4 regions of the Kribbella sp. NPDC043289 genome follow, and region 2 is predicted to be linked to each of the others. Evidence: riboswitches for the same ligand, from Rfam matches in the RefSeq annotation. Region 2 holds a riboswitch; each other region holds the start of a gene.
What was found. A riboswitch is a leader RNA that binds a small molecule or an ion and turns the genes downstream of it on or off. The one in region 2 is predicted to bind cobalamin.

Region 1 (3,234 bases), on a different contig from region 2:
CGATTCGTTGTCCACGGCAACGGTGCTGGCGATCGGTGGGTCGTTGTTCGCCGCGATGGAGCCGCATTCCGCGGTCATGGCGTACGTCGTCGCGTTCGGTGTCCCGGCGTTGCTGGCGCTGCTCGGTGTCGCGGCGGGACGACGTACCGCTGCTGTTTGAGCTATTCCTTGGAACCGGTGACGGCGATGCTGGCGCCGAGACCGATGATCATCAGACCACCGGTGCCACCGACCAGCTCGAGCCGGCGCGGCGAGCGGGCGAACCATTCGCGCGCCGTACCGGCCACCACCGCCCAGACGCTGTCCGAGCAGAGCGCGATCAGGATGAAGATCAACCCGAGGACCAGGATCTGCGCCCACGCCGGGCTGCTCGCACCCTTGTCCACGAACTGCGGCAGCGCGGCCGCGAAGAACACCGCGGTCTTCGCGTTCGTCACCCCGACCAGGAACCCCTGCCGCACGGTCTTCCGGCTGCTCCCCGGCTTCACCCCCCTGGCAAGCGCCTCCGCGAGCGACTTCCGCGACCGGAACGCGTGCACCCCCAGATAGATCAGGTACGCCGCCCCGCCCAGCTTCACGATCGTCAACGCGACCGCACTCGCCGCGATCAACGTCCCGAGCCCGAGCGCGATCAACACCAGCATCGTCGCGGCACCGAGCGTGTTCCCCACCATCGTCAACACGGCTTCCCGCCGCCCCACCGCCAACGCCCGCCCCACGATGAACAACACGCTGGGCCCCGGAACCACGATGATGATGAACGCAGTAATCGCAAACGCAACCAAATGATGAGCGGACGGCATCCACCCAGAGTAAACGCTCCCCTCACTCACCGCTCGGCTCGCGGCGCCTTCGAGCTGAGCGTGATGCCCACCCAGCAGAAGCCGATGCTCGGGCCGGCGTCCCGCCTCGGCTTCTACCCGCGGCGATCCCGCCGAGTCGTGGGTCCTGGTTGCAAATCGACAGCCGGAACTCACGACTCGCGTTGGGGGTCACATGCCAATTGCCACGACTCGGCAGTAGTCGAGGGGCGCCGAGGGTGGTGGTCGCGTGGGGATGGGGGTGCGCGGAGTGGACGTGGTGGGGGAGCGGCGGAGTGCCGTACGTCGGGGTTGGGTTGGGGGCGTCGTGAGGCGAGCGGCAGGACGGCGTACGTCGGAAGTGGGCTGCCGGCGTGGTCGAGCGAGGGGCTGGGCAGGTGGGCGGTCGGGCCGCACGCCGGGCGGCTGGTGGGTGGGGGTGGGATTGGTCACCGGCGCGCCGTGGCGCGTTGACCGGGGTTCGGTGTGGGCTCTACCGTTCCAGGGTCAACCTGCGGTGCCATGAGGGAAGCCGGTGAGAGTCCGGCACGGCCGCGCCACTGTGAGCGAGCTTCGGTTCGTGAGTCAGGACGCTCGGGCACAGCAGCCTTTCTAAGGGGACGCGCACTTCCCCAGGAGGTTCAGTTCAATGGCAGCTCCTGCCCGCACGATCGCCGTACCGGCTCTCTCGCCCAAGCTTCTCGCTGCTGCGCTCACCAGCGTCGGCCTGATGTTGCTGCTCGCCTACCTGGTCGGGTTCGACCAGGGCGCGGTCTCCCAGTCGGGGATGTACCTGCACGAGCTGATGCACGACGGTCGCCACCTGCTCGGCGTGCCCTGCCACTAGATCAGATGCGCACCTTCGGATCGCTCCTGGTGCGCGGACTGATCGTCGGACTCTTCGCCGGCCTGCTGGCCGGAACGTTCGCCTACGTGATGGGCGAGCCGCGTGTCGACGCGGCGATCGCGATCGAAGAGGCCGGTGCCGCGCACACTCACGACCACAACCACGCTGACCAGGCGGAGGACGAACAGCCATTGGTCAGCCGCGACGGCCAGCGGGCCGGCCTGTTTCTCGCGACCAGCCTGTACGGCGTCGCGCTCGGCGGCCTGTTCGCGGTCGCGTTCACGCTGCTCCGCCGCAAGCTCCGGACCGGCAACGACGCGTACGCCGCGCTCGGACTCGCCGCCGCGGGTTTCATCGGCATCGTGCTCGTCCCGTTCTTCAAGTACCCACCCAATCCGCCGGCGGTCGGTGACCCCGACACCATCACCCGGCGGACCGTCACCTACCTCTTGACCCTGGTCATCGGCCTGCTCGCGGTGTGGGCAGGGGTCGCCCTGTCCCGCTGGGCCGCGCGGTACGGCGATGTCGCCCGCCTCGCCGGTGGTGTCGTCGGACTGCTCGCGACCGTCGTGGCGGCGTACCTGATCCTGCCGCGGATCAACGAGGTTCCGGAGACGTTCCCCGCTACGCTGCTATGGCAGTTCCGGTTCGCCTCGCTCGGTACGCAGGCGACGCTGTGGCTCCTGCTCGGGTTCGGGTACGCGGCCGCGGTGGACCGCCGGCCGATCCGATCGAAGGTGGCTGCGGCTTGACCACGCTGACCCTGGTCGCGCACGCCCTGACACCCGCACTGCGTGGACTCGTGCTCGGCGGCGACGCCGAGCCGGACGCGGCGAGTGTCGAGGCGGCGCGCGACCTGAAGCTCTCGGCAGACGCGGTGTACTCCGGACCTGAGCAGGCCGCCGTCCGGACAGCCGCTGCGCTCGGGTACGACGCGATCGTCGCCCCCGAGCTGCGGGACCGCGAGTACGGCGACTGGGCAGGCCGCGAGCTGGAGGATCTGCTCACGGCCGACCCGACGCGGGTCTCGGCGTGGCTCGAACGGCCGCACACCGCGACGCCGGGCGGCGAGACCGAGAACGACGTCCTCGCCCGGGTCGCCGACTGGCTCGGGGACGTGGCCGGGCAGCACGACGAACCCAGCGCGATCCTCGCCGTCGTCCACCCGGCGGTGGTCCGCGCGATCGTCCTGTACGTCGTGGACGCGCCCGCCGAGTCGCTGCGACACGTCGACGTCCGGCCGCTCGCCACGGTCAGCCTGTCCCACCACAGCGGGAACTGGTCTCTGGCCTTCGTGCCCTCCGCCTGACAAACTGCCGGTGGCCCGGTCTCACGCCCAGGTGACCGGCTGTCACGGGGAGTCATCATGGCTGAGGCTGATCAACTGGCCGAACGGTTCCGCGCCAATCTGGCGGTGCTCGAGGCTGCTCGCGAGCGGTTGCAGACGGCGGCCGACGACGGCACCGCGGACGACGAGCAACTCAAGCGCCTGAAGACCGTCGAGGAGCTGCTGGCCCCGGTCACCGTGAGCGAGACGGATGCCGACGGCAACGTCGTTCACGTCCAGCGGCAGCGGCAGTTCCTGAA
Region 2 (3,234 bases):
GCCGGGTGGTGCCGGAGTTGAACAGCGTCGGCGTCGACGACATGAAGCGGAACGAGCTGAGCAGTTGGTAGAACTCGATCGCCCGCGCCTCCCGGTCGTCCTCGCGCAGCGCCATCCCCATCGCGACGCGAAGGAAGAAGGCCTGCGGCAACTCGTACCGCACTTTGTCGATGTGCAGCAGGTAGCGGTCGTGGAGCGTCTGCAGCGCGAGGAACGTGAAGGTCAGGTCGGCGTCCGGATCGATGGCCTCGGCGAGCCGCTCGAGGTCGAACTCGGCGAGCCGGGGGTCGAGCTGCCCGGCCTCGATCCCGACCCGGATGTACCGCGGGAAGTAGTCGGCGTACGCCGCGGTCATGTCGGCCTGGCTGGCCTGCCGGGGCTCGCCGTACACGCGGCCCAGCGTCTCGCGGCGGATCCGGTCCAGCAGGAGACGTGCGGCGGCGAAGCTGTACTGCGGCTCGGTCTCGACGTACGACCGGGCGGCCATCACCAGCGCGAGCTCGACCTCGTGCTGCGCGATGCCGTCGTAGCAGGCGCCGAGGGTCTCGTTCAGGATCAGTTCGGGGTCGACCGCGTCGAGACCGGCAGCTGCCTCGGCGACGACCACTTGGAGACGATCGACGTCTAGCGGGGACCGGGTGCCGTCGGCGGCGCGGACGGACGGCGCCGGCTTCTCGGTGACGCCGGACGCGTCGGCGGGGGTGCGGGCCTTGGTCCGCTCCTCGCGGTACAGGACGTAGGCGCGGGCGACCTGGTGCTCGCCGGCGCGCATCAGCGCCAGCTCGACCTGGTCCTGGATGTCCTCGACCTGCACGCTGCGCCGCCCGGACAGCGAATTCAGACCGCGGCTGGTCAGGGCACCGACGACCCGGCCGGTCAGGTCGGTCACCAGGTCGCGGACCCGGTGGGTGGCGGCCGCGTCGGCGCCCTCGACAGCGAGGAACGCCTTCGTCACGGCGACGGAGATCTTGGTGGCGTCGAACGGAGTACTGCTGCCGTCGCGACGGACGACGGTCAGCTCGATCTCCCGGTCCGTCGCCACAGAGGCTGACGATGAGGAAGCAATGGTCACAGGTGTGCGCTCCAGAAGTGTTCGGAGACCCGGCACCACGCGAGCAGGCGCACGACGAGACGGCAGCACCGGCCGGTACCACTGCCCGTCACGCCCTGCGACCCACCCGCGAGATCTCGGACCGCGTGTACCGGCGGTACACGCACCGGTGGCAGGTATCCGGACTCGCGGACGCAGCTGGACGTCACGACCGCTCACCGTTGCGGGGCAGTTCCGGACTCGCACCGGATTCCCCTGTTGCCTCGAGATGAACAACATGTTGTGTCGTCGACCATCCCGAACCACCAGCAGTAGTGATGCTAAGTCGGAACATCTAGATCTTGTGGTAGCGCCACGCCGCGTGTCGCACATCTTGTGGTCCTCACGCCGCGACCGCATACAGATCCTGGAGCGTCATGATCTCGGAGCCGTGATGGATCAGCTCGCGATTGAGGCGCAGTACGACGTGGCCGAACGGCTCGGCCGCGTCGAGTTCGTTGGCCTGGCTGAGGCCGACCGTCGTCACCGCGTCCTCGTCGAGGCCGGCGATCGCGTCCTGCCAGGCCTCGACCCAGTGGGTCAGCCAGGCGACCGCATCCCGCGCGTTGCCGTGCAGGGTGATGTCCGCGCGGCCCTGCCGGCTTTCGCCGAACGTCCACTCCCAGCGCTCGAAGAACGTCTCGGTCAGGTGCGCGATCAGCCAGGCGATCGTCCGTGGGCCGCGATGGTCCGGCTCGTCCGGCCATTGCGCGACCCATTCGCCGGACCCGAGTGCGCGGAAGTGTCCTGTGTAGTGCCGCCGGACGACGGTGAGCGCCTCGCTGCTCGGGCGCCAGAAGTACTGCTCGTCGGTCAGCCGGGCCAGCCGGCCGGACAGGACCATCCAGCTGAAGCCGAGCTGGCCGCGGACCATGGCCATCGCCGATGGCCTGTGCAGGATGTCCCAGTCGAACGGCTCCGGCATAACAGCTCCCCTGTACGATCGAACATATGTTCGAATTCTTGCTCCACAGGGAACGGAAAGTCAAACCACCTAGCGTGTCGGTCGTGGCCTCGACGGAACGGGTCTGCTAGGCGGCTCGATCTGCGTGTCCGCGGCCGGGCTCGCGAAGCGGCGCTCGAGCAGCGTGAAGGCGTCGATCAGCTCGGGCGCCTCGTAGACGCGGTTCCGCCGGCCGTCGGTGACCTCGCGCAAGATCCGCGCCTCGACCAGTCGGGCGAGGCCCTGGTTGGCGGCCTGCTGCGAGCGGTCGATGAGCTGCGCCGCGGCGGCGAGTGTGAGGACGGGTGCGGCCGGCAGGGCCTCGATCAACAGCTCGGTCGCCGAGCCCGCGCGGACCGGCGCGGCGCGTTCCCGCCAGGACGCCTTCAGATCGACGGCCGTCTGCTCGAAACGGGCGGCCTCCGCGGTCGCGTGCGTACAGGCCAGCGCGAACATCCGCAGCCACGGATTGGCGGCCGCGCGGGCCTTCGCGGTCGTCGAGCGCCCGACGTACCGGAAAGCGGTCAGGGTGTCGACGTACTCCGTCGCGTGGGTGGCGAGCGCCAGTGAGACCGGCGGCACCGTGCGCGTCACCAGGCCGTCGGCACGCAGGATCAGGTGGATCAGGGCCCGCCCGGTCCGGCCGTTGCCGTCGGCGAAGGGGTGGATGGTCTCGAACTGGGCGTGCGCGATCGCGGTCTTGGCGAGCACCGGCAGCGGCGACTCGCGGACGAAGGTCATCAGGTCCGCGAGCAGTTCCGGGATCAGTTGCGCCGGCGGCGGGACGTAGTAGGCCTCGGCGGGGGAGCGGCCGCCGATCCAGTTCTGCAGGTAGCGGATCTCGCCGCCGTACTCCGGGTTCGGCGACTGCGCCATCAGGAGCCGGTGTGCCTCGAGCAGATGGTCGACCTCGAGTTTGTCACCGGCCTGGACGGACTCGGTCACCCAGGTCATCGCGTCGACCGCGCCGAGTACCTCCTCGGCCGTGACGTCCCGCGCCCGATCCCGCAGTACGTCGGCCTTCAATAGGCGGCGGGCTCCGACGACGAGACCCTCGATGTGGGACGAGCCGACCGCCTCGGCGCGCAGCAGGAGTCGCGCGAGGGCCTCGCTGTTGGTCAGGACGGCGGCGGTCGCGTCCAGACGGGCGAGATCGCCGGCGGCGTCCTCGAGTGCCGCGAGAACGTCGTCGCTCAGGTTG
Region 3 (3,234 bases), on a different contig from region 2:
CTCGGTCAGCCAGTCGACATCGTGACCGCCGGCCGCGATCAGCTGATGGATCAGCCCATCACCTTCCAGCGCGCTCACGTCGAGATCGCCGACGTCGTACCCGGCCTCCTGCAGCCGGCCGAGCAGCACGACCGCCGACGCCGGGGTGTCCAGACCGACCGCGTTCCCGATCCGCGCATGCTTCGTCGGGTACGACGACAACACCAGCGCGATCCGCTTCTCGGCCGGCGGCACGTGCCGCAACCGGGCGTGCGCGACCGCGATCCCGGCCAGCCGCGCGCACCGCTCGGCGTCCGGCGCGTACCGGGCCAGCCCGTCGGCGTCGTACGACTTGAACGAGAACGGGATCGTGATCAGCCGCCCGTCGAACTCCGGGATCGCGACCTGCGTCGCGGCGTCCAGCGGGCTGATCGCCGCGTCGCTCTCCACCCACTGCTCGCGCGTCGAGGTCAGCGCGAGGCCCTGGATCAACGGGATGTCGAGCGAGGCGAGCGCACCGGCGTCCCAGGCGTCGTCGGCTCCACCCGCGCTGGCGTTCGCCGCGACCGAACCGCCGGCGGCGAGCAGCGTCGTGACGAGCACGTCGCACTTGCGCAGCAGGTCGAACAAGCCTGCGTTCTCGTCGCTCGTCGGATCAAGGCCGCGCAACGTCCCGCAGTACACCGGCAGCGGCTGCGCGCCTGCCTCCGTCACGGCGGACGCCAGCGCGTCGACGAAGGCCGTGTTCCCGGAGATCTCGTGAGCGCGGTAGTACACGATCCCGACCACCGGCCGGTCGTCCTCGACGTACGTCCCGCGCACGCCGTACGCCGGGAGCGCGCGCGGCGGCTCGAACTCGTCGCCGGTGAGCAGCAACGTGTCGCGCAGGAAGCCGGCCAGGTTCCGGAGGTTGTCCGCGCCGCCCTCGCGCAGATACGCCAGCGCCTCGGTGACGGCACCGGCCGGCACCGTCGACAGCGACATCAGCTCCGCGTCCGGCGCGGCCTCACCACTGACCACGACCGTCGGCTTGCCCGCCGCGAGCACCGCGTCGAGCCCTTCTTCCCAGGCGCGCCGACCACCGAGCAGCCGCACGACCACGACATCGGAGGTCGCCAGCAACCCACCGAGCTCGGCGAGCTCGAGGCGGGCCGGGTTCGCCACCTTCCACCCCGCGCCGGCCTCCGCGGCCGCCAGCAGATCGGTGTCGGCGGTGGACAGCAACAGCAGGTTCGCAGGCATGCGCGACCGTTCCTTCCCGGGGTATCCACGCCCCGACTCCAGGTACGACGGCGGCAGTTCCTGACTCCCCTTACGGGTCACAGTGGCGGGACCGCCCCGGACTCACACCGGGTTCCTGCTGATGCCGTCGAATGACGTCGCCGACTCTAGCCGACCGACGCGGCGTACCGGCTCTTGAGTTCCTCCCAGGTCGCGCGGTCTGAGCCAGGTTCGGCGTCGACAACGACGGCGGCCAGTGTGTCGAGGTGGTAGTGCCAGCCGGAGACGAAGTCCAGGCCGTGCCCCTGATCCGTCAGCCTGCCGTGGGTGAGAACAAGCCGGGTGCCGTCCGGCTCCGGGGTCAGCTCGAATCGGACGATGCTGTCCGCAGGCTGCGTCGGCCCGCCGTTCCACTCGAACTCGGCCAGCCGGGGCGGTTCCCAGGCCAGCGTCTTGCCGCTGATCGGGTCGCCCTGGTTGTCGTGCATGACGAGCAGGGCGCCGTCCGGCCCAATCTCCCCGTCGGCGATCCAGCGGCGGAGGCCGTCCTTCGAGGTGAGGTACGACCACAGCGTCTCGATATCCACCGGAAAGCTGCGCTCCAGCCGTACGACGCCCTCGGTGAGGGTGCCCAGATCTGTCATGACTGTCTCCTGTCAGGTGTGTCGCCCGCCGCGAGGTCGGCGCGGATCCGCGCGTCCAGACGGTCGAGGTGCCGGTCCCAGAACTGCCGTTGCGTGGCGACCCACTGCTCGAGCTCACCGAAGCCGCGCGCGTCGAGGCTGTAGACCCGGCGCTGCGCGTCGACGCGCCGCCGGACCAGACCTGCCTCCCGCAGCACCTTCAGATGGTGCGCGACCGCCGGCCGGGTGCTGCTGAACTCGTTCGCCAGCTCACCGGCCGTCCGCTCACCCCGGGCCAGCAACTCGACGATCCGCCGCCGGGTGCCGTCCGCGAGCGCACTGAAGATCTCCACCTCTTCAGTGTGTCAATGATTGTTTACATAAGTCAAGCCTTATGAAGCGCGTAGTGGGCGGCGAGCAGGTCGGTGCCCCAGTCGTTGCGGAGGTCGCGCCAGACCGAGTGGATGTGGTTGGCGTTGTCCTGGGTGTTGTCGTACTCGGCGAGGAAACTGGGGCCGGCGATCGAGTAGTAGTGGCGGTGGCCGACGCCGGGCTGGGTCTCACCGGCCCAGGCGAAGGTAAGGCGCTCGATGCCGTGTTCGGTGATGTCCTGCCAGGTCTGCAGACCGATCGGGCCGGCGGCGCGGCCGACGTACTGGCCGATGAGCAGGCTGAGGAGCTGACGCTGGTCCTCGGTCATGTCGCCGTACCCGAGGCCGCGGTGCAGTAGCGAAGCGTCGGCGACCGGGTCGTGGCGAGTCAGCATGTCGTCGGGGGCGTCCGGTGAGACGTGCGCGATCTCCAGCTGGCCCGGTTCGAGGGCGTGCAGGAGCTGGAAGCCCAGGTCTTGCTCGGCCGCGAGGAACCGTCGGCCCGCCTCGGGTCCGGTCCGCGCCTCGGCCGGGTTCGACCCGATGAACTGCGGTGTGAACGCGACCGCGCCGTCGACGAACGTCACGTGCAGCGCGAGGTGGTGCCCGTTCAGCCGCCAGGCCCACGGCTCGGTGCCGGACGGGTCGCCGAGCACCCGGAGGAAGTACCGGCCGCCGAGGACCGAGCCCTCCCAGTCCCCCGACGCCGGCAGCGCCGGGATCCCGCGCAGGATCACCTCCGCGTCCAGCACCGCCCACGAGTCCGCCGCGCCACGCTCACTGCATCCGAGCTCGACCAGGCGCTTCGCCAGCAACTGCTGCTCGGGCGTCAGCTCGGACAGCGGCAGGCCGGCCCGGTCCCCCGGCAGGTAGGTCCACTCCTTGTGGTCCGGGGTGTCGAACGGCGCCCGGATCTTGTCCAGCTGCGCCTGCGTGAGGCTTGCCAGCAGATCCAGTACGGCGTCCCGCGTCTGCGCTACAACCATGCCGATCGCTCCCGTTCCGTCGGTTCGTAAGGTGTCCACTGTTCGAACGGCCGG
Region 4 (3,234 bases), on a different contig from region 2:
GTTGCTGCTCGTCCAACCCCGGTGCGTCGAACGGGTTCCGCCGACGGCGATGCGGGAGCGCCAGCTTCGCGGCCGCCCGGACGTCCTCGACCTCGACAACCGTCCGTCCGGACCACGCCGCGTGCGCCACAGCGGTGCGAGCCGTCACGAGGTCGGCACGCATCCCGTCCACGTCGAACGAAGCGCAGATCTCCGCGATCTGCCGCAGCGCGGAGTCGGTCAGGATCACCTCGGCCAGCAGGTCACGCGCCTTCACGATGCGCTCGGCAAGCTCCCGCTGCGAGCCGTCGTACCGGGCGACGAAGGTCTCCGGATCCGCCTCGTAGGTCAGCCGCGCGCGCATCACCTCAACGCGGACGGCGGGATCGCGGCTCGCCACCACGTCCACGGTCAGGCCGAACCGGTCGAGCAACTGCGGCCGGAGCTCGCCTTCCTCCGGGTTCATGGTGCCGACCAGCACGAACCGCGCCGGGTGCGTGACCGAGACGCCGTCCCGCTCGACCGTCGCCCGCCCCATCGCGGCCGCGTCGAGCAGTACGTCGACCAAGTGATCGTGCAGCAGGTTGACCTCGTCGACGTACAGCAACCCCCGATGCGCGGCCGCCAACAAGCCCGGCTCGTACGCCGTGACGCCTTCCGCGAGCGCCTTCTCCAGGTGCAACGACCCGAGCACCCGGTCCTCGGTCGCGCCCACCGGCAACTCGACCAACCGCGCAGCCCGCAGCCCCCGCCGCCCGCCGGTCCCACCCACGTCACCGCCGTCCGCCTCTCCCCGAAGCGGTCCGTCGCTGAGCGCGGCACCGTCCGCTTCCCCGTGACGCAGTCCGTCACCGTGCGCGGCACCGTCCGCTTCCGCGTGATGCGATCCGTCGCTGCGCTCGGCACCGTCCGCTTCCGCGTGGTGTGGGCCGTCGGGGCAGGTCGGGTCGGGGCGCACCGGATCGCAGGAGAAGCGGCAGCCGGGGACCACCTCGACGGGCGGGAGGATCTCGGTCAGCGCGCGGACGGCCGTCGACTTCGCCGTCCCCTTCTCGCCGCGGATCAGTACACCGCCGATCGCCGGCGAGATCGTGGCCAGGATCAGCGCGAGCTGGAGATCGTCCATCCCGACGATCGCGGTGAACGGAAAGCTGGTCGACTGACCCGGTGAACGCACGGCCCGCATCGGCGGAATCCCTTTCGTCGAGCGGGTGTCCACGCCCGCTACGGCACTGGTACGCCGGCACTGCGGAATTCCGTAGGCCGGCGGACGACCGTGGATGTCCTGGCTCCCAGAGTCTGCGCCTGTCACAGCTTTCGCACAGCTCTGGTCACAGTGGCGGGACCGCCCCGGATTCGCACCGGTGTTCCTCCACAACCGTCGGCCCGATCATGGCACACCAACTCCCTCCGGAACCCATCCCGGTCACGTGGCACTCACCACGCCGCCGGGTGGCGGGTTGTGTGACCACTGACGGGTTACAGCACGTCAGCGGCGCAGCAACCCGCCAGCGGCACCCGGTGTCAGGCAGTCAGGCGTCAGCGGTTCAGGCGTTTGGCGAGGGCGTTGGCGGCGGTGTCGTCCGCGACCTCGCGGATGCCGACGATCGGGGTGACGGTGACGAAGCCGGCGGCGAGGAGGGCCACGTCGGAGTCCGGGTCCGGATTCGGGTGATTCGGCCCCAGCAGGATCACCGGCTCCCCGGTCGGAGCCGTCGAGCCGGTCAGCCGCGAGTGTGACAGCGGCGCCAGCGACGCGTGGCGTACTCCTGCCAGCTGGTCCAGCGGGCGGTCCGGCACGTTGATCGTCACGACCGTGCCGGCGGGCTCGGCCGCGATCCACCCGAGCGCCTCACCCGCGATCGTCGCCGCGGTCGGCCAGTGCTGCGGGTCCTCCGAGTCGAGGCTGACGGCGACCCCCGACGTACCGTAACCGGACGCGGTCACGGCCGCCGCGACGGTGCCGGAGTGGAAGATCGACACGCTGACGTTGAGCCCGCGGTTGATCCCGGACAGGACCAGGTCGGGCGCCGGACCGAACGCGCCGAGGGCCGCCAGCGTCACCGCACCCGCGGGCGTTCCCTCGATCCCGATGTAGGTGACGCCGTTCTCCTCGTCGGACGCGGTCCGGATCGGGCGGCCGACCATGCCCGCGCGGGCCGATCCGACGCCACTCTCGTCGAGCAGCGGTGCGACCACGACCACGTCGTACCCGAGCTCGGCGATGGTCGGTGCCAGCGCCCGGATTCCCGGGGCGCGATACCCGTCGTCGTTGGTGATCAGGACCCGTGGTCGCTCAGGAAGCATGCCTCAACCCAATCAGCCGCGGTCCTCGATGTCACCTTCCGTCTCAAGTACTGCGTTCCGTAGCGTCGCGAGCGCCTCGTCCGACGGCTCCGCCCAGAGCCCGCGCTGCGCCGCCTCGAGCAGCCGTTCGGCGATGCCGTGCCGGGCCCACGGGTTCGACGCGCGGAAGAACTCGGCCATCTCGGGATTCGCGACGTACTCGGTGGTCAGCGACTCGTACATCCAGTCGTCGACCACGCCCGCGGTCGCGTCGTACCCGAACAGGTAGTCGACGGTCGCGGCCATCTCGAACGCACCCTTGTACCCGTGCCGCCGCATCGCCGCCATCCAGCGCGGGTTCACCACCCGCGCCCGGAAGACCCGCTTCGCCTCCTCCTCCAGCGTCCGGGTCTTCACCTGGGCGGGGACGGCGGAGTCACCGACGTACGCCTTCGGGTTCGAGCCGGTGAGGTGCCGGACCATCGCGATCATGCCGCCGTGGTACTGGAAGTAGTCGTCGGAGTCCATGATGTCGTGCTCGCGGGTGTCGGCGTTCTTCGCCGCGACCTGGATCCGGGCGTACGCGCGTTCCATCGAGCCGCGGGCCTCGGCGCCGTCCAGGTCCTTGCCGTACGCGTACCCGCCCCAGACGGCGTAAACCTCGGCCAGCTCGGCGTCGGTGCGCCAGTTGCGCGCGTCCACGAGCGGCAGCAAGCCGGCGCCGTACGAGCCCGGCTTGGAGCCGAAGACCCGGGCCGTCGACTGGCGTACGTCGTTGCCCGCAGCAACGTCAGCGTCGACGTGGGCCTTCAGGAAGTTGTCCGTCGGCGGCTCGTCCAGCGCGGCGACCGTCCGGACCGCCTCGTCGAGCAGCGCGACGACGTGCGGGAACGCGTCCCGGAAGAAGCCGGAGATCCGGATCGTGACATCGATCCGCGGCCGACCGAGCTCCACGAGATCGACCACCTC

Region 1: it holds a riboswitch for cobalamin, as region 2 does, so the genes downstream of both, AC0662_RS23595 (CbtB domain-containing protein) here and AC0662_RS34030 (ribonucleoside-diphosphate reductase subunit alpha) in region 2, are expected to answer to the same signal.
Region 3: it holds a riboswitch for cobalamin, as region 2 does, so the genes downstream of both, cobN (cobaltochelatase subunit CobN) here and AC0662_RS34030 (ribonucleoside-diphosphate reductase subunit alpha) in region 2, are expected to answer to the same signal.
Region 4: it holds a riboswitch for cobalamin, as region 2 does, so the genes downstream of both, AC0662_RS10750 (magnesium chelatase subunit D family protein) here and AC0662_RS34030 (ribonucleoside-diphosphate reductase subunit alpha) in region 2, are expected to answer to the same signal.

What each region holds. Positions count from the first base shown of each region.
Region 1 covers NZ_JBWKCB010000003.1:1,072,438-1,075,671, forward strand. The annotation lists gene AC0662_RS23585 (MFS transporter) at 1-160, shown strand, start outside; gene AC0662_RS23590 (LysE family translocator) at 162-803, opposite strand; cobalamin riboswitch at 1,288-1,412, shown strand; gene AC0662_RS23595 (CbtB domain-containing protein) at 1,450-1,647, shown strand; gene AC0662_RS23600 (CbtA family protein) at 1,653-2,399, shown strand; gene AC0662_RS23605 (histidine phosphatase family protein) at 2,396-2,956, shown strand; gene AC0662_RS23610 (alpha/beta hydrolase) at 3,014-3,234, shown strand, end outside.
Region 2 covers NZ_JBWKCB010000007.1:184,634-187,867, reverse strand. The annotation lists gene AC0662_RS34030 (ribonucleoside-diphosphate reductase subunit alpha) at 1-1,042, opposite strand, end outside; cobalamin riboswitch at 1,206-1,373, opposite strand; gene AC0662_RS34025 (DinB family protein) at 1,434-2,015, opposite strand; gene AC0662_RS34020 (Fic family protein) at 2,085-3,234, opposite strand, start outside.
Region 3 covers NZ_JBWKCB010000001.1:2,262,939-2,266,172, forward strand. The annotation lists gene cobN (cobaltochelatase subunit CobN) at 1-1,221, opposite strand, end outside; cobalamin riboswitch at 1,257-1,381, opposite strand; gene AC0662_RS10765 (SRPBCC family protein) at 1,368-1,844, opposite strand; gene AC0662_RS10770 (metalloregulator ArsR/SmtB family transcription factor) at 1,841-2,176, opposite strand; gene AC0662_RS10775 (DUF3500 domain-containing protein) at 2,209-3,180, opposite strand; gene AC0662_RS10780 (phosphoglycerate mutase family protein) at 3,171-3,234, opposite strand, start outside.
Region 4 covers NZ_JBWKCB010000001.1:2,258,166-2,261,399, forward strand. The annotation lists gene AC0662_RS10750 (magnesium chelatase subunit D family protein) at 1-1,165, opposite strand, end outside; cobalamin riboswitch at 1,238-1,374, opposite strand; gene surE (5'/3'-nucleotidase SurE) at 1,519-2,286, opposite strand; gene cobN (cobaltochelatase subunit CobN) at 2,299-3,234, opposite strand, start outside.